Linked DNA regions of Desulfosarcina ovata subsp. ovata. The protein of the gene in region 1 interacts with the protein of each later gene in a pairwise test. Links are inferred from orthologs where the notes say so. Each region holds a gene or a part of one and is shown in the gene's direction. Other genes may lie near its edges.

Region 1 (8,579 bases):
TGGTTTTGTTTTCCATAAGTCCCTCCTCAAAAAAGGAATGACGGCATCAACTTGAATACCTTAGGATCGGGAATTTTATTAATTAAACGAAATTGATTGTTCTTGCGCCCGTCTTCCGCGTTGCATCAACGGCCACATACTCCCGGTATGCAACCCTTGATGCGCCTTGAAGACGAACACAAGCCCGGCGCAATTACGTTCAATTCATTTCATCCCCGATCCTTATCAGAATATTGGCCCGTCATGCGGATGTCAAGGCAGCATAAAAACCGTAAAGGCGTCGCAATCAGAAATAACCAGAGTCGCGAAACCAACTGCGGTGCCCCCGTTCCTTCCCATCCAGTCTGCGGTTTGACAACCTCTCCTGATGAACCTACAGTGAATGAACATCTCTTTTTCAATTGCCTGACCAACAGGGAACCCCCATCAGGAGACGTGCCATGAAAAAAATGGGAACGATGCTGCTCAGGCGTGAGCCGTTTTCCGAAATCGTAATGGGCAACACGGCCATTGTCAGGGCCATGGTGGAGGCCGGTACGCGGGTGGTCACTTCCTACCCCGGATCACCGACACCGGAAATTGCCACGGCCATCGGCGCCATCCCCACCGCCGAGCGGCCCTTTTATTTCGAATTTTCAACCAACGAGAAAGTGGCCACGGAACTGGCCTACGGTGCGGCCCTCAACGGGCACCTCTCCACGGTCTTCTTCAAGAGTGTCGGACTCAATGTGGCCGCGGACACCTTTGTCCAACTCAGCCTGATGAACATCATCGGCGGGATGGTGGTGGTCCTGGGGGACGATCCGGGGGCCAACTCATCGCAGAACGAGCAGGACAACCGCCACTATGCCATGCTCAGTTACACGCCGGTGCTCGAACCGGCGGATCCGGAGGAAGTCTACCACTACTACATCGAGGCCGCAGGTCTCTCCCGGCAGTTGAAGATGCCGGTCATCCTGCGCCTGACCACCCATGTCTGCCATGCCAAGCAGAAGGTGGCCTTCGGGGCGTGGAATCCGGACCCTCCGGATGACACACCGCGCTTCGATCCGGCCAATGGTCCCTACATCCCCCTGACCAGCATGGCCCTGGAGCAAAAACGCATGGCTCTGGAACGGCTTGAAAAAGTCCGCCGGCACGCTGAGAAAAGCCCACTCAACCGGCAGATCGACAACGGCAACGCCCAGTGGGGAATCATTACCATGGGGCTCCCGTTTCTTTCGCTGATGGAGGTCGTCCACGGGGCGGCCACCCGGCCCGACATTCTCAAGCTCGCCTATGTCCATCCCCTGCCCCGGCAGACCATCGTTGATTTTCTCGCCGCGCATCAAGCGGTCAAAATTCTCGAAGAGCTGGACGACGTGCTGGAAACGCAGATCAAGGCCATCGCCTTTGACGAGAGTCTGCCGGTGACCATCATCGGCAAGACCGGCCCGTCCGACTGGGTCGGCGAGTATACCCCGGACAAGGTGCGCCAGACCCTGGCGGCCAGTTGGCCGGACCTGGTGCCGGCGTTCAAGGCAGTGGCAATCGTTGACCCGGCACCACCCCGGCCGGCCCAGATGTGCCCGGGCTGCGGCCATCGCAGCGCCTTTTTCGCCATCAAGCAGGCCCTTTCGGCAACGGACATCACCGTGGCGGATATCGGCTGCCATACCCTGGGGTATCAGCCGCCTTATGAAATGGGTCAGCTGCTCATGTGCATGGGGGCGTCCACGGCCATGGGCAGCGGTTTGCGCCTGTTCAACACCCAGCGCAAGGTGGTGGCCTTCATGGGCGATTCCACATTTTTCCACGCCGCCCTGCCCGGCATCGTCAATGCCGTCTTCAACCAGCATCCCATCACCCTGATCCTCATGGAAAATGGGACGACGGCCATGACCGGGCACCAGGACCACGCGGCCACCGGCCACAACGTCAACCAGGCGACCGACAAAATCCCGGTGCGCCAGGTGCTGGAAGGACTGGGGGTCAAACACATTTTCGAGGTGGACACCTACCAGCAGGCCAAACTGGCCGGGCTGGTAACCGAGGCCACGGCCATCGATGAATTCAGCGTGGTTATCGCCCGGCACCCGTGCATGCTCAAATTCACCCGCGGGCAACGCAGGAAGGCCGATTACCGCCAGCAGCACGTCGAGATCGATCAGACCGTGTGCGATCGGCTCCACACTTGCGTGGAGCATTTTGGATGCCCCACCTTTACACGGGATGCCCAGGGCAACGTTACCATCAACACCGATCTTTGCATCGGTGATGGCAGCTGCATCCAGACCTGTCCGACAAAAGCCATTGCCCCGGTCGGTAAAAAAGGCAAAGGAGGTGCCCGGTGAACGCCTTCAACATCTATCTTACCGGTGTGGGCGGCCAGGGGATCGGCCTGATCAGCGAAACCATCCTGCGCGCCGCCGACCATGCCGGTCATGCGGTGAAAAGCGTCGACACCCACGGTCTGGCCCAGCGCGGCGGCATCGTGGTTTCCCACATTCGCCTGGGAGACGACATCTTCTCTCCCCTGGTGCCTGACGGTCAGGCGGATCTGGCCATCGCCCTGGAACGCCACGAAGCCCTGCGGGCCGCAGCCACCATGCTGAAAGCAAAAGGGGCATTGGTATACTACGATACGGTATGGCAACCTCTCTCGGTCCGGTTGAATCAGGCCAGCCAGACCCGCGCGGCGGAAATTGAGACGTTTTCAGAAAAACGGGGCATTCAGGTGATTTCGGTCTTCCAGGCCGACCTTCCGGACATCCGTATGCAGAACATGGTCGTCCTGGCAGAAATCTGCCGCCGCCAGCTGATCCCCAATATCGATCTGTCTCACTACCGGGCGGCCATGGCCGATCTCATGGTCGGGGCCATGCTGGAAAAAAACAGCGCAGTTTTCGACAAACGGCTCGCCGGCTAAACCGGGTCCGTCTTTTGTTCAAACAGATGACAAATAACCGCCGTCAATGGCGATCACCTGCCCGTTGATGTATGCGGATGCGGGCGAACACAAAAACACGACGCTACCGATCAGGTCTTCCAGCCGGCCGAAACGGCCCATGGGAATCTTGGACAGCATGGACACCGTCCAAGCCTCGTCCTCGTAAAACACTTCGGTCATGCTGGTCCGGAAGTATCCCGGTGCGATGGCGTTGACGCGAATGCCTTTTGCGGCCCACTCGCTTGCCAGTGCCCGGGTCATGCCGAGAAGACCACTTTTGCTGCTGGTGTACGCCGTAGCCGTGGGAACGCCCACAAAGGAGGTCAACGAGCAGAGGTTGACGATCGTACCGCCGCCTGCAGCCGCCATGGCGCGCCCGGCGGCCTGGGCACAAAAGAAGGTCCCTTTGAGATTGGTATCTACGATTTTGTCCCAAAGGGTTTCGTCTACGGAAAAGCTGTCGCACACCTGCTCGACGCCGGCGTTGTTGACAAGGATGTCCAGCCCGCCCAGGCGCGCGACACAGGCACCGATATCGGATACCAGGCCCGCAATATCCCGCACGTCAAGGCGGGCTCCAAAGGCCTGGCCGCCCAGGCGCGTCGCCTCGTCGACCACGGCCCCCAGTTTCTCCGGATCGCGTCCGGTGATGGCCACCGTGGCACCGGCGTTCACCAGACCCAGGGCCAGTGCCCGTCCGATGCCGCCACCGGCACCGGTAACCAGTGCCCGCTTGCCGTTCAGGGAAAAATCGGGGAATACCAGTTTCTCTTCCATGACCCATCCTTTCATCCGTCAAGAGGAATGCGTTATGGTTTCGTTTTCACCGGGTCAAGGGAACTATCAACGGGCCGGGCATCCGAAACCGCCAGGGCATGCCCGTCAAATCCCTCGTAGGTAGCCAGTTTGTGGGCATGCCGGGCCAGTTCCGGATACGCACCCGGGGTAACGTAGCCAATCGAAGTCATTTTCAGGAAATCGTAGACACTCAAGGGGGAGTGTGTTTTGGCCGCGCCCGAGGTCGGCAGGACCGCATTGGGACCGAGAACAAAATTTCCCAAACTGATGGGAGTGTTCTGACCCAACAGAATTTCCCCGGCATTGACGAGCCGGTCCAGGTAGGTAAACGGAGCCGCACTGAGTACTTCCAGATGCTCCGGGGCGTAATCATTGACAAATTCGATGGCCTGATCCATGTCCTGAGTGAGAATCACGCCGCCTTTCTCGCCGCCCAGTACCGTACTGGAAAAATTAACCCGGGATTCGCCCATCTGCTTCCAAAGCATCGGAATCGTCGCCATGACGTCCTCGGCCAGGGACCGGTCCGGCGTCACCAGAAAGGCTGATGAATCGGGTCCGTGTTCGGATTCGATGATCAGATCCAGTGCCGCCGCCTTGGTCGACGCCGATCCGTCGGCCAGGACCAGGGATTCACTGGGTCCGGCCGGAGTGCCGGGATCAATGACGTCGGCGAGGACTTTTTTGGCTGCCACCAGCCAAGGGCTGCCCGGCCCAACGATCTTAACCGCCTTGGGAACGGTTTCGGTGCCGAAGGCCACTGCGGCCACCGCCTGGGCGCCGCCACACTTGTAAACCGCGTCTACGCCGGCCACCCGGGCGGCCACCAGTGTGGCATCATCGATCTCTCCGTCAGGCCCCGGCGGAGTCAGGATGATGATCTTCGGCACACCGGCCACCACCGCCGGGATGGTGGTCATCATCACCACACTGGGAAATGCCCCCTTCCCACGGGGCACGTAACAGGCCACCGAAGAAATCGGCGTGAACCGGTCACCGGCAAACACACCGGGAAAGGGTTCCGCCAGACGCATGGCATCGGGCATCTGTTCCTGGTGAAATCGCTTGATACGGTCGGCGGCGAATTCGATGGTCTCGATCAGTGAGGGGTCCAGATGGGCAAAGGCGCGGTCGAAATTTTCCGGTTTCGCCTTGATTGCATCCCGGGCGATCTCAGCTTTGTCCAGTTCGCGGGCGTAATGCACCAGGGCGTCGTCTCCGTTCTGGCGGACGTTGTCGATAATCGGTTTGACGCCTTCAATAAAATGCGAAATGTCCGCTTCGGTGCGGGTAAGCAGCTTCCGGCGATTGGCGGGCGTCAGCCGGGCATAATCATAAAATCGGATTGGTTTACTCATATCTTACCCCTTTCACAAACAACCGTCTGTTGGTCTGCATTGATGCTGAGCCTGCAGCCAGGCTCAAGTGCCTGGTAAAAGGATTTGGGCAGTTTGTTGACCACCGGGATCCCGATAATCACGATTCATTCGGGCCGAATGCACCGGCCAGCAGTTCGTCCAGCGCCGCTTTATTCATCAACTGTTTTTCCAGCACCAGGGTCTTCAGATTTTTCCCGCTGGCCAGCCCCTCCTTGACCAGGGCGGCGACCCGGTCGTAGCCCAATGCCGGATTGAGGATCGTGGCCAACCCGGCACTGGACTCGAAATTGCGTTGACAGACTGCCGCATCGGCTTCGATACCGCGAATGCAGCGCATGTCCAGCATGGTGACGGTTCGCGTCAGCACCTCGAACGCCTTGATCAGATTGGCGCCGATCAGGGGCATGTGGGTGTTGAGTTCCAGCTGCCCCAACCCGCAGGCCATGGCCACGGCCGCATCGTATCCCGCCACCTGAATACAGGCCATGTTGGCCGCCTCGCAAATGCTGGGGTTGACCTTTCCCGGCATGATCGACGAGCCGGGCTCCACCGGCGGCAGGCGGATTTCGGCGATACCGGTATAGGGCCCCGAGGCCAGTAGCCGCAAATCGTTGGTCATCTTGAGCAGATCCATGGCCAAGAGCCGCAGGGATGCCGACATCTGCCCCATGTCGGTCATGAACTGGGTAATCTCAACGCCATTTTCAGCAACCCGGAAAGAAAACCCGGTCGATTGGTTAAGGGCCGCGACAATCAGGGATCGAAACGCCGGTGGGGTGTTGATACCGGTTCCCACGGCATTCCCGCCGACACCGATTTCCAACAGGGTGTCCGCCGCTGCGGCCAGGCGTGCCCGGGCTTTTTCCAGACTGCGGGCATAGGCGGCGAACTCCTGGCCCAGGGTGATGGGGACTGCATCCTGCAGGTGGGTCCGACCGCTTTTGGGCACTTGGGCGAACGCGTCGGCTTTTTCCTCCAGTGACGCCACCAGTCCTGCGACGGCCTTCGCCAAGTGCCGGTTCAACTCGACAGCAGCCAGCCGGATCGCCGAGGGGAAAATATTGTTGGTCGATTGCCCCTTGTTGACATGGTCGTTGGGATGAACCCGCCGGCGATCGCCACGCTGGCCCCCGAGTTCGACCGCCGCCAGGTTGGCAATCACTTCATTGACATTCATCTGGGTGGATGTGCCGGAACCGGCCTGAAAAATATCGATGGGAAACTGGTCGTCGTATCCTCCGGCCAAAATCGCCCGGCAGGCCTTGCGAATCGCCGACGCACAATCCGGGTCCAGCAGCCCCAGCTGTTCGTTGGCCGCAGCACAGGCGGCTTTCAACCGCACAATGGCAGATACGATCGATAGTGGCAATACCTCGCCGGCCGCGTCGAAATTTTCGAGTGATCGGCAGGTATGGATGCCGTACCAGGCATCATCGGGAACCGCTTTTTCTCCCATCAAGTCTTTTTCAGTCCGCATGTCGCACCTCTCAGTAATAAAGAATGAATAGCAGTCGCCAATGGCGTTATCATCTTTTGGAATTACGGTAAAGCAACGCGCTGTCAAGTGCAACGCGAAGAGCACCAGGGTGACCGAATTTGAGTTGGAATTCGACAACCCGACGCTTTCGGATGGATGAATGCCAACGGACTATTTTCTTGACTTTTTTCGATTCATGTCAATTTTGACCGGAACTATTCATTTAATCTAAAGGAGTTTACCATGCAAAAAGTTGAAAGCGGCCTGTTTGTGAGCGTCGATTACACGGGAACCCTGGACAGTGGTGAAGTGTTCGATTCCAGCGAGGGTCGCCAGCCCCTGGAGGTTCAAATGGGAGCAGGCGCCGTCATCCCCGGGTTTGAAACCGCGCTCATGGGTATGTCTCTCAACGAAACCAAGACCGTTACCCTCGCCCCCGAAGAGGCCTACGGCCATCGCGATGAAAACCGCATGCATGATTTCCCCAAATCCGAGATTCCCGAAGGCATGACCCCCGAAGTGGGCCAGACCCTGATGCTGAGCACCCCCCAGGGCCAGCAGATTCCGGCGAAGGTCGACAGCATCGATGACCAGAAAGTGGTCTTCGATCTCAACCATCCCCTGGCCGGCCAAAACCTGACGTTTGCCCTTACGGTGGTGGGGATCAGCGAAACCGCCTCCCAACAGCACGCCGGCTGCAGCAACGCGCAATGCGGCAGCTGCGACTGCGGTGGAGAAGGCTGCGGCTGATCGAAAAACCATCGACACCCCTTCCCGCCAATGGCAAAGTGGTGGGAAGGGGTGTCACTGTTTTGTTATCCCGCTCAAAGCTTTCCGATTGCGGTTCCCTGACCCAGATTTGGGAAGCCGTCCATGGTACCCTACCGACAAATGAATCAACCAGGCTGTTTTCGCCGTTCAGGGCAACCGCAGATAGATGTATTGTTGCTGTTGCTGGTGTGACGAGAAAGCCACCGCCCCAATTCAATCAATGCCAAATGTAAAAATCCAAATGCCAATTGAAGGATCGGATCGATTATAAAATGGATAGAATACCACCAGTTGGCATTTTTCATGGGGCATTTGGCATTCTTAACCAGTCCCTACCGGGGAAAATAAGAACAGGTTACATACAATTGCTCTGTTTCGCCGCCCAGGGCAATCGCATGTAACTCAGGTTTATCGAAATCGAAATCGGGATCGAAATCGACGATGTATATCGGAATCACGGGTTGACAAAAGGACGATAGACGGTTTCCGGTATTCCAGGTTCCCATGGCGCCGATGACCATTGACCGCGAGTCGCCAAATATCCAGTCTGCATGTTTATGTCCCATTTCTTTTCGATTTCGATAGCGATTCCGATTTCGATTTGGATCATGGTAACGATCCGTATGCGATCGCCTTGTAAGGCACATCACATACCAAGGTTACATGAGATTGCCCTGTTTCGCCGCCGAGCGCAGCTTGACACCATCAATCAAATACGATAGCAGAAGGGGTTTACAGTTTTCGGCTGGACGCAAGCGTGGTGCTGCAGTCCACGCATCCCGGCCGAAAATAGACAGCACCATCACTGATGGACCGGGCCCACCAGCGCTCGCACCTTGATTTGAAGTAACGGATGCAAGCCGGCATTCAAAGCGGAGACAGCATGGACAACGCAAAAGATCTGTTGAGCAAACGAAAAGAGAAAGCGGACGGCCTGAAAGCGGATGGAATCAATCTCTTTCCCAACGGCTTCACCGCCAACCATACCATCCGGGATATCAGCGCCCATATTGAAACGCTGCCGGAAGAAAAAAAAGAGGACACTGCGGGTTTTACCGTAGCCGGCCGAATGATGGCCATCAACCGTTTCGGCAAATCCGCCTTCATCCGTTTTCGGGACCGATCCGGTCTGATGCAGGCGTATATCCGCAAAGACCAGGTTGGCGACTCGGCCTACGACATGTTCAAACGGCTTGATGTGGGTGATTTTGTCGGCATTCAAGGG
Region 2 (8,617 bases), 1.7 Mb from region 1 along the record:
TCGACGAAGTCGGCGGTAGCCCCATCATCCGCTACGCCGAGCAGATCCAGCTCTCCGGCGGCATCCCGGTCGCACCGGTTGCTCCGGCTGCTCCGGTTGCCGCGGCACCGGCGCCTGCTGCTCCAGCGGCGGCACCCGCTCCCGCCGCACCGGCTGCCGCACCGGCCGCAGCACCGGCACCTGCAAAAGAAGCTGCACCGGCGCCCGAGCCGGCAGGTGATGCCGGTGGCACCCCGCTGCCCGCCCCCATGCCCGGCATGATCGTCAAGTACGAAAAGAAAGTCGGCGACACCGTTAATGCCGGTGAAACCGTGGTGGTTTTGGAAGCCATGAAAATGGAAAACGCCCTGCCCGCACCGGCCAGCGGCACCATCAAATCCATCGGCTACGGCTCCGGTGATTCCGTGGCCAAGGGGGATGTGCTCTGCGTTATCGGATAACGGTCCGTTTTCCCATCGCTTGATTGACTCACAAGTATTCAACCCATGGGGAGCACAGCCCGACAACCAGAGGGGCTGTGCTCCCCCCACGCCACTCAGCATTACACGTCGATGTTGACCATAGGGCCCCAGGCCGTTTTCTTTCCCGCGTCTGGACCCGCAAACACAAAGGAGATCGGTATCATGAAAATCCATGAATACCAGGCAAAAGAGCTGTTCCGTAAAAACGGCGTCGCCGTTCCCGACGGCGGTGTAGCCTTCACCGTCGAAGAAGCCAAGGCCGTCGCCGAGAGGCTGGGTGCCTACCCGGTGGTGGTCAAGGCCCAGATTCACGCCGGCGGCCGTGGACTGGGCGGCGGCGTGAAGGTGGCCAAGACAGCGGAAGAATTCGACACCTACGCCAGCAGTATCCTGGGCATGAATCTGGTCACCAAGCAGACCGGGCCAGGCGGCAAACTGGTCAAGAAACTGCTCATCGAGCAGGGCCTCAACATCGCCAAGGAACTCTACCTCAGCATCCTGCCGGACCGGGCAACGGCCAAGATGATCATCATGGCGTCCGAAGCCGGCGGCATGGACATCGAAGACGTTGCCGAGAAGACACCCGAGAAGATCATCAAGGTCTTTGTTGACCCCAATGTCGGGATTCAAGCCTACCACCTGCGGGCCGCTGCCTTTGGACTCAACATGTCCAAGGCGTCCATGAAACCCTTCACCGTACTGCTCAAAAACCTGTACCAATTGGCTGTCAGCTACGACTGCTCACTGGTAGAAATCAACCCGCTGATCATCACCGCCGAAGACGATGTGATCGCGCTCGACGGCAAGATGGATTTCGATGACAACGCCCTGTACCGCCATCCCGATGTCAAGGAATACCGCGACCTGGATGAAGAGGATCCCACCGAGGTGGAGGCCGGCAGCTTTGGCCTGAACTACATCCACCTGGGCGAAGGCGGCAACGTGGGCAATATGGTCAACGGCGCCGGCCTGGCCATGGCAACCATGGATTGTATCAAGTACGCCGGCGGCAAGCCGGTCAACTTCCTCGACGTGGGCGGCGGCGCCAGCGCCGAACAGATTGAAAACGGTTTTCGCATCCTGCAGAGCGATGACAACGTAAAGGCGATCCTGATCAATATTTTTGGAGGGATCCTGCGCTGCGACCGCCTGGCCAACGGCGTCGTCCAGGCCGCCAAAAAGGTCGGCATGCGCGTGCCGGTGATCATCCGCATGGAAGGCACCAACCTGGCCGAGGGGAGAAAGATCCTGGCGGAGTCGGGTCTGGAGCTGATCAATGCCAAGGATCTCAAGGATGCCGCCGAGAAACTGAAGGCTGCGATCCAGTAATTTATTACAAATCAGCGAGGATTAAACCGTGAGCATATTAGTCAATAAAGAAACCAAACTGTTGGTGCAGGGAATTACTGGAAAAGAAGGCCAGTTCCATGCCCGTGCATGCGTTGAGTACGGAACCCAGGTCGTGGCCGGCGTGACCCCCGGCAAGGGCGGCCAGAAAATGGACGAGGTTCCCGTTTTCGATACGGTCGCCGATGCCGTAAAGACCGCCGGCGCCAACGCCAGCATGATTTTCGTGCCCCCGCCCTTTGCCGCCGACGCCATCATGGAGGCCACCGACGCCGAGGTTCCCCTGATCGTCTGCATCACCGAAGGCATTCCGGTGATGGACATGATGCGGGTAAAAAACTACATCAAGGACAAACCGGTGCGCCTTATCGGCCCTAACTGCCCCGGCATCATCACTCCCGGTGAGTGCAAGATCGGCATCATGCCGGCGCCGATTCATCAACCCGGCAAAATCGGCGTGGTTTCCCGCTCCGGCACCCTGACCTATGAAGCCGTGCATGCCCTGACCCTTACCGGCCTGGGCCAGACCACCTGCATCGGCATCGGCGGCGATCCGGTCAACGGCACCAACTTCATCGACTGCCTGGAACGCTTCCAGGCCGACGACGCCACCCAAGGCATCGTCATGATCGGCGAGATCGGCGGCGACGCGGAAGAGAAAGCGGCCGAATTCATCCAAGAGAAGGTCACCAAACCGGTGGTCGGCTTCATCGCCGGCCTCACCGCCCCTCCGGGACGACGCATGGGCCATGCCGGCGCCATCATCAGCGGCAGCAGCGGCACCGGCCAGAGCAAGGTGGCGGCCATGAAAGCCAATGGTATCAACGTGTGTGAAAATCTGGCCTATCTGGGCGATGTGTGTGCCGAAACGTTCAAATAAACGATTGGCTGTCTCAATCCTTATTTCAGCTACTCAAAAGAACGGGCGGTTCCTGCGAACCGCCCGTTCTTTTGCATGATTGATCAAATGTGGATCGGATGGTATTTGAATCGTTCAACAAGCAGCAACCGGTTCGGCTCGAAAATGTAACTCAAAGGAATTCCATGCACGAAATGGGCATCGCCATGCAGATCGTAGAAATCGCCACGGCCTCCATCCCGGCGGACATGCAGTGCGCCAGGGTCCAGCGCGTCAACCTTAAGGTGGGCAAATTGTCGGCCATCGTGGCGGACAGCCTGCGTTTCTGCTTCGATCTGGTGGTCAAGGAGACGCCCCTGGAGGGGGCCGAGCTGGTCATCGAAGAACTGCCCGTGGTGGTGCGCTGCAAGGCGTGCGAAAACCAGTGGACCGTCACCGAACCGGTTTTCGTCTGCCCGGTCTGCAAAAGCGGCGATATCGACATCCTCTCCGGGCTGGAGTTGGACATTACCTCCATTGAAATCGAAGACGAGGATTGACGATTCCGTAAAAAAGGATAGATCATGTGGTTTTTCGCCAATCGCATCATCAAACGGTATCATCGCGGCCATCACGGGCCCCACGACCATCACCATGGCGGCGGCCATGACGTGGAGACAAAAAAATCAGGCACCCGCGAGATCAAAGTGGTTCGGCGGGTGCTGGACGCCAACGACATCATGGCCGGGCGCATGCGGGCGGTATTCGCCGAAAAGGGCGTCTTCGTGCTCAACATGATGAGCTCTCCGGGTTCGGGCAAGACCACCACCCTGCAGAAAACCCTGGCCCGCATCATGCCTGGTCTGCGTTGCGCCGTGATCGTGGGCGACATTTGCACGACCGTCGATGCCGACCGCCTGGCCCTGTCCGGTGCGCCGGTCGTCCAGATCAACACCGACGAGTTCGGCGGCGACTGCCACCTGGCGGCCCATGTGGTGGAAAAAGCCGTTGCCGACCTGGACCTTGACAACATCGACCTCTTGATCGTCGAGAACATCGGCAACCTGGTCTGCCCGGCGGAGTTCGACATTGGCGAAGACAAACGCGTGGTAGTCCTGTCGGTCACCGAGGGCGAGGACAAACCGGCCAAATACCCGCTGATGTTCCGCGAATGCGACGCCACCCTGCTCAACAAGATCGACCTTCTGCCCTACCTCGATTTTGACATGGACCTGGCCCGCACGAGCATCGCCAACATCCATCCCGGCATGCCGGTTTTCGAGATTTCGGCCAAAACCGAGGCCGGTTTCGACGACTGGATCGCGTGGCTGGAAGCGCAGGTGAAGGAAAAGTTGAAAGGGTGATGTCTCCGGGAACGACAAAGCGCCGCCAGATCTCCGGTTTGATCTCATCCAGACGGATGGTTAGGTGATACATTCAATTTTCCATGAATTATTCCTTTTCGAAACGGGTCTTAAAATTTGATTTTAAATTCTTCGCAAATGCCTTCATCCCTTTAAGTTCCATCCCAATTGGCTTGGCACCCGAGTGAATCAGACCATCATTGACGGGTAAATTAAACGAATAAATTGCTCCGCCGCCCTCAAGGATATCCCTGCCCAGTTGTTCCGTTTTACTGCCGGCACCGGCATATGGAATCAAAAAACTTCGGCCCAGTTTGGCAACCAAATGGTTGCGCTTTTGGGCGGACGACACGGTGGGTCGTTTCTGTTTTTCGTCGAATGGTGACAATATCAACAACCGGCCCTGATCAATTGATTTTTTCCATAATCGGGGGATTCGCATTTGAACAATTCCGCGTGCCGGGCAGACCACAATCGGCTAGGTACCTTTCAGCAGGATATCAAGGCCGTCCTTTTCGATCGGTGCGTGGAAACCGCTGACAACCGCAACGCCGGAGTCGTGCAGAATTCGCATGCAATCGTAGGTGTTTAGAATAATGCTGCCGGGGCATCGGATCGAGCAAAAAACGCCCAACAAATTGGTATTGAGGATATCAAGGTTGCCGATGGCCCAAAAGCTTTGAAAACGGGAGGGGATTTCACCCTTTAGCAAGGCCGCTGGGCAGGTTGATTCGCTTGTTTTGATTTTCTGAGTTGGGTTGCCCATGATGATAAAAATCTATTCGTAATTCTATTTGGAAAATTGCGAATAGAATTCCAAATAGAATCTTATATGGCGTTCATATGTCTGAAATATTTAAATAATTCTATTTGGAATAATTCCAAATAGAATTCCAAATAGACATCAAGGCAATTCATAACGGGTCCATCGGCCCTTTCCTAACCGCTTAATTGCCCCTTTATCAGTCATTTGATCGGAATCCGAATCGAGATATGTGTCCCCTGGCCCGGCTGGCTTTGGCAGGTGATGGTGCCGCGGTGGGCGGTGACGATGGATTGCACGATGGCCATGCCCAGCCCGTTGCCGACCTTGCCCTTGGTGGTAAAAAACGGCTCGAACATCCGCTCCCGATGCTCGGGGGCGATACCGCAGCCGTTGTCCTCAACGCTGACTTCAAGCCAGGTCCCATCGATCGTTCCGCGCACCGCGACCCGCCCGTCACCATCCAGGGCCTCGATGCTGTTTTTCACCAGATTGTTGAACGCCTGATAGAGCAGGCTCGCGTCGGCCTGAACCCTGGGTGCATCCGGCGGCCAGTCCATGGAGACCTCGATCCCGCGCTGCCGAATGACCGGTTTGTGCATGGCCAGGACTTCACGGAGAACTAGGTCGAGGGCCACCGGTGACGGATGAAGCTCGGGCGGTTTGGCAAACTTGAGAAAATCCAGCAAAAAGGTTTTGATGCGCGCCGCCTCTGTCTCCATTTTCTCCAGGGCCAGTGTCCCCTTCCGGCTCAAGGGCTCGCCCTTGAGGGCACTGGCCGACATGCCCACATTGTTGAGCAGGTTGCCCACCTCGTGGGTCACCTTGCTGGCCGATATGCCAAGCAGCGCCAGGTTGCGGGCATGGGCCAATTTCCTGGCCGTACGGATCTCGCGGTCAATGGTCTCATTTAGGGAGGCGGTCATGGTATTGAAGGCACGGCCCAGATCACCGATCTCGTCGTTGGTCTTCACCGCCACCTGAAGGTCCAGGCGGCCATCACCGATCTGCAGGACCTGCTTGTGCATGGTCTCGATGGGACGGATGAACTGCTTCACCTGGAACCAGCCCAGCATGACGGCCAACAGGCAGGCGGCCGCGGTAATGGTGACGGCCCAAATAAAGTTGGCATGCAGGTAGGCGTATATTTCCGGCATGGCCTGGCGCAATACGACCACCCAGTCCTGCCCCGTCAGATGAACACCCAGGCAAAAATACCCTTTCCCTTTTACGTGCTCGATCCATTTGACAGGAAACGGTGAATCCTTGATGGCATGCAGCGTGCGGGATCCGTATCCGGGAAGGCCACTCACCACGCGATCGATCTCCCGATGGGCCAGATGCCGGCCCGACGGATCGAGGATGAAAATCTGTCCGGTATCGCCGATGCGGATGCCCTCCAGAACATCCCAGATATGCTTCAGATTCAACCTGCCGTATAGTGCCGCCTCGATTCTGCCCATGCGTCGCACAGGCACGGCCATGTGAACCAGGGGAAGATTGTCGTCCCCCACATCAACCTCCGAAATGGCCGACAACCCGGAAAAAGCCTTTTCTATGACGCCGGCAGCCGACGCCTGGTTTTCCGGGGAATCATCCCCCGAAGCCGGAATGCACCGGCCATCGGTAAAAACCAGCAAGATACAGCCGAATTTCGGTTTGCTGTACTGAAAGGCAGACAAAACCATTTCCGCCCGCCAGTTGTCAAACCGGACTGCACGGAGTAACCAGGCCAGGGTTTCCATATCCTCGGTAGCGTTGTCCATAAACAAGTCGATTTCCGAGGCGGACGCCCGGATGATGTTGCGATAGTCCTGATCGACGGTTTTTTGAAAATAGCGGTAATTGGTCCACATCAGCACGGCGCTGGTGGCAGCGATGCCCAGGATCACGAAAGGCAGCACGAATCGCAGAAGCTGCCTGAATATCCCAGTTTTGCGGGGTTGCCGATCCATGCATGGTAAGTAGCGCGAAATTCCCACAGATTGCAATCGTACATCAACAAAGCCCTCAATGCCTGCCGATCGAACTTTCCTTCCCGAACACGGCCGGAGAACGAATTACCAGGACCAGGCCCGCGACCGATGCCAGGCAACCCACGATCATCGTTTCGCGGACATCCGCCAATTCGGCAAACACGCCTCCCAGCAGGCATCCACCGAGCAGGCCCGCCCCGCGCAAGGATGCCAGGGCGGCCATGGTGGCGCCCCGGCGGGAAGGTCGGCAATCCCGTTGGATCCGGCTTTCCGTCAGCATCTGGAGCATGGTAAATCCCCATCCGCAATCAGCCATGGCCAATACGAAAAGGCGCAGATTGGGCAAAATCGCCAAAACGGCGAATCCCATGCCTATAAGGAAGAAACAAATACGGAAAAGGGTGAAATCCCGCCACCGATTTACCATGGCGGACAACAGCAGGGCCGCCAGGCAGGCCCCCGCCTGATAGCCGGCCATGACCACCCCCCAGGCAACGATATCCCCCTGGAAAAAGAAATGGTTGTAGACGGGTGCAGCGACGTTCAACAATCCGCCGATGCCGATGGCCGCCGCCGATACCGTCACCCAGGCGCCCACCCGCCGATCCATGAGCGAAGCGACGTAGGCCCGGACCAGGCATTGGGGCCAGGCGGTGATATGACCGGGAGTTGATATGCTCATGGAATCGCTGGTCTTGGGCAGCCCCCGGATCAAGATGGCGCTTACCCCATACATGACTACGCCCGTTCCCAGGGAAATGCCGGTTCCCGCTTGGCGAATCGACAGGCCGATGAGCAGGGGGCCGGCAATACCAGCAGACAAGGCCATGCGCTCGTTCAGCGCATTGAAACGTGAGGCACGGGAAATGTGAGAAGATCGGAATTGATAAAAATAGGGTAACACTCAGATAAGTGGAAAACAAGGAGAAAAGAGGCAAGCGTTCACCGGGCAACGCATGGCTGTTTTTCGCTTGCCCGCTTTTTCGCTAAAAGGGGATCAACCCAACCGATGATGCTGTTTTACTATTGATTCAAATGAACGGATCTATTTTTTAGGCCATCCCCTTCCCGCGCGTGCGGCATGTAGGACAAACGGCAGGCGGTCAGCATTGCGGCAACCGACAACACGGCGCCAAAGCCAAACAACAGCCGCACTCCGCCGGCCTGCACCACCAACGCGCCGACCGATATTCCGGCCAGCAGGCACGCCCCGCCCAGGGCGGACAGGCCGGACAGGACGCCGCCCCGGCGGGTTTCGGCGCAATCGCGCTGGATACGGCTCATCAGAAAAATGGCCAGCAACGTGAAAAGGCAACCCAGGCAGGCCATGACGATGGCGAACAGGGGCAGACAAGTAAAGATCGCCAGCAGAATGAAACCCAATCCCACCAGGGTGAAGCAGCAAATCAGCAGGCTTCGGTCAGTCAGGCGCGTGTCCAGGGCTGGCAGGATCAGGGTTGCCAGACAGGCGCCGGCCTGGTAACCGGACATGACAGCCCCCCAGGCAACGATATCGCCCTGGAAGAACGTGCGGTTGTACACCGGCGCGCCAAAATTCAAAACGCTGCCGACAATACCGGAGGCAAGGATCAAAATCGACCAGATGCCGATGCGAGGATCGGCCAGGGGATCAAGGTAGACACTCGTCAACCGTCGCCCCCCCCCCTTGGCCGTTGTTCGCCCACCTTGCCGGCCGCCGCATCCAATCGCGGCAACCCTTTGGCCAGCCATGCGCTACAACCATACATAGCGATGCCCATGACCAGGGAGATGCCGGCGCCGGCCTGGCGAATCAGCAGGCCGATTAGAAAGGGGCCGCCGATGCCGGCCGCCAGGGCCACGCGCTCATTGACCGCATTGTACCGGAT

Evidence for each region.
Region 2: the proteins of GN112_RS09085 (region 1) and hypB interact in binary tests that used the Escherichia coli proteins (3 or more experiments, as listed by UniProt). The link is inferred for Desulfosarcina ovata subsp. ovata from one-to-one orthologs.

What each region holds. Positions count from the first base shown.
Region 1 is NZ_AP021879.1:1,984,018-1,992,596, forward strand. The notes cover bases 5,717-8,579. They hold GN112_RS09085 (FKBP-type peptidyl-prolyl cis-trans isomerase), read left to right. Parts: upstream 5,717-6,826; coding sequence 6,827-7,333; downstream 7,334-8,579. Other genes in these bases: GN112_RS09080 (aspartate ammonia-lyase), read right to left, coding at 5,717-6,583; lysS (lysine--tRNA ligase), read left to right, coding at 8,238-8,579. In the rest of the region: GN112_RS09055 (acylphosphatase), read right to left, coding at 1-16; GN112_RS09060 (thiamine pyrophosphate-dependent enzyme), read left to right, coding at 441-2,333; GN112_RS09065 (2-oxoacid:acceptor oxidoreductase family protein), read left to right, coding at 2,330-2,908; GN112_RS09070 (SDR family NAD(P)-dependent oxidoreductase), read right to left, coding at 2,927-3,706; hisD (histidinol dehydrogenase), read right to left, coding at 3,739-5,085; more of GN112_RS09080, read right to left, coding at 5,204-5,716. UniProt on the Escherichia coli protein: Folding helper with both chaperone and peptidyl-prolyl cis-trans isomerase (PPIase) activities. Chaperone activity prevents aggregation of unfolded or partially folded proteins and promotes their correct folding.
Region 2 is NZ_AP021879.1:3,643,004-3,651,620, forward strand. What follows is about bases 2,220-5,120. They hold hypB (hydrogenase nickel incorporation protein HypB), read left to right. Parts: upstream 2,220-3,230; coding sequence 3,231-4,010; downstream 4,011-5,120. Other genes in these bases: sucD (succinate--CoA ligase subunit alpha), read left to right, coding at 2,220-2,688; hypA (hydrogenase maturation nickel metallochaperone HypA), read left to right, coding at 2,853-3,206; GN112_RS16165 (hypothetical protein), read right to left, coding at 4,099-4,452; GN112_RS16170 (hypothetical protein), read right to left, coding at 4,489-4,776; GN112_RS16175 (sensor histidine kinase), read right to left, coding at 4,977-5,120. Also shown: GN112_RS16135 (pyruvate carboxylase subunit B), read left to right, coding at 1-440; sucC (ADP-forming succinate--CoA ligase subunit beta), read left to right, coding at 624-1,790; more of sucD, read left to right, coding at 1,819-2,219; more of GN112_RS16175, read right to left, coding at 5,121-6,677; GN112_RS16180 (MFS transporter), read right to left, coding at 6,784-7,578; GN112_RS16185 (MFS transporter), read right to left, coding at 7,773-8,399; GN112_RS16190 (MFS transporter), read right to left, coding at 8,396-8,617. UniProt on the Escherichia coli protein: Involved in the maturation of [NiFe] hydrogenases. Required for nickel insertion into the metal center of the hydrogenase. Exhibits a low intrinsic GTPase activity, which is essential for nickel insertion.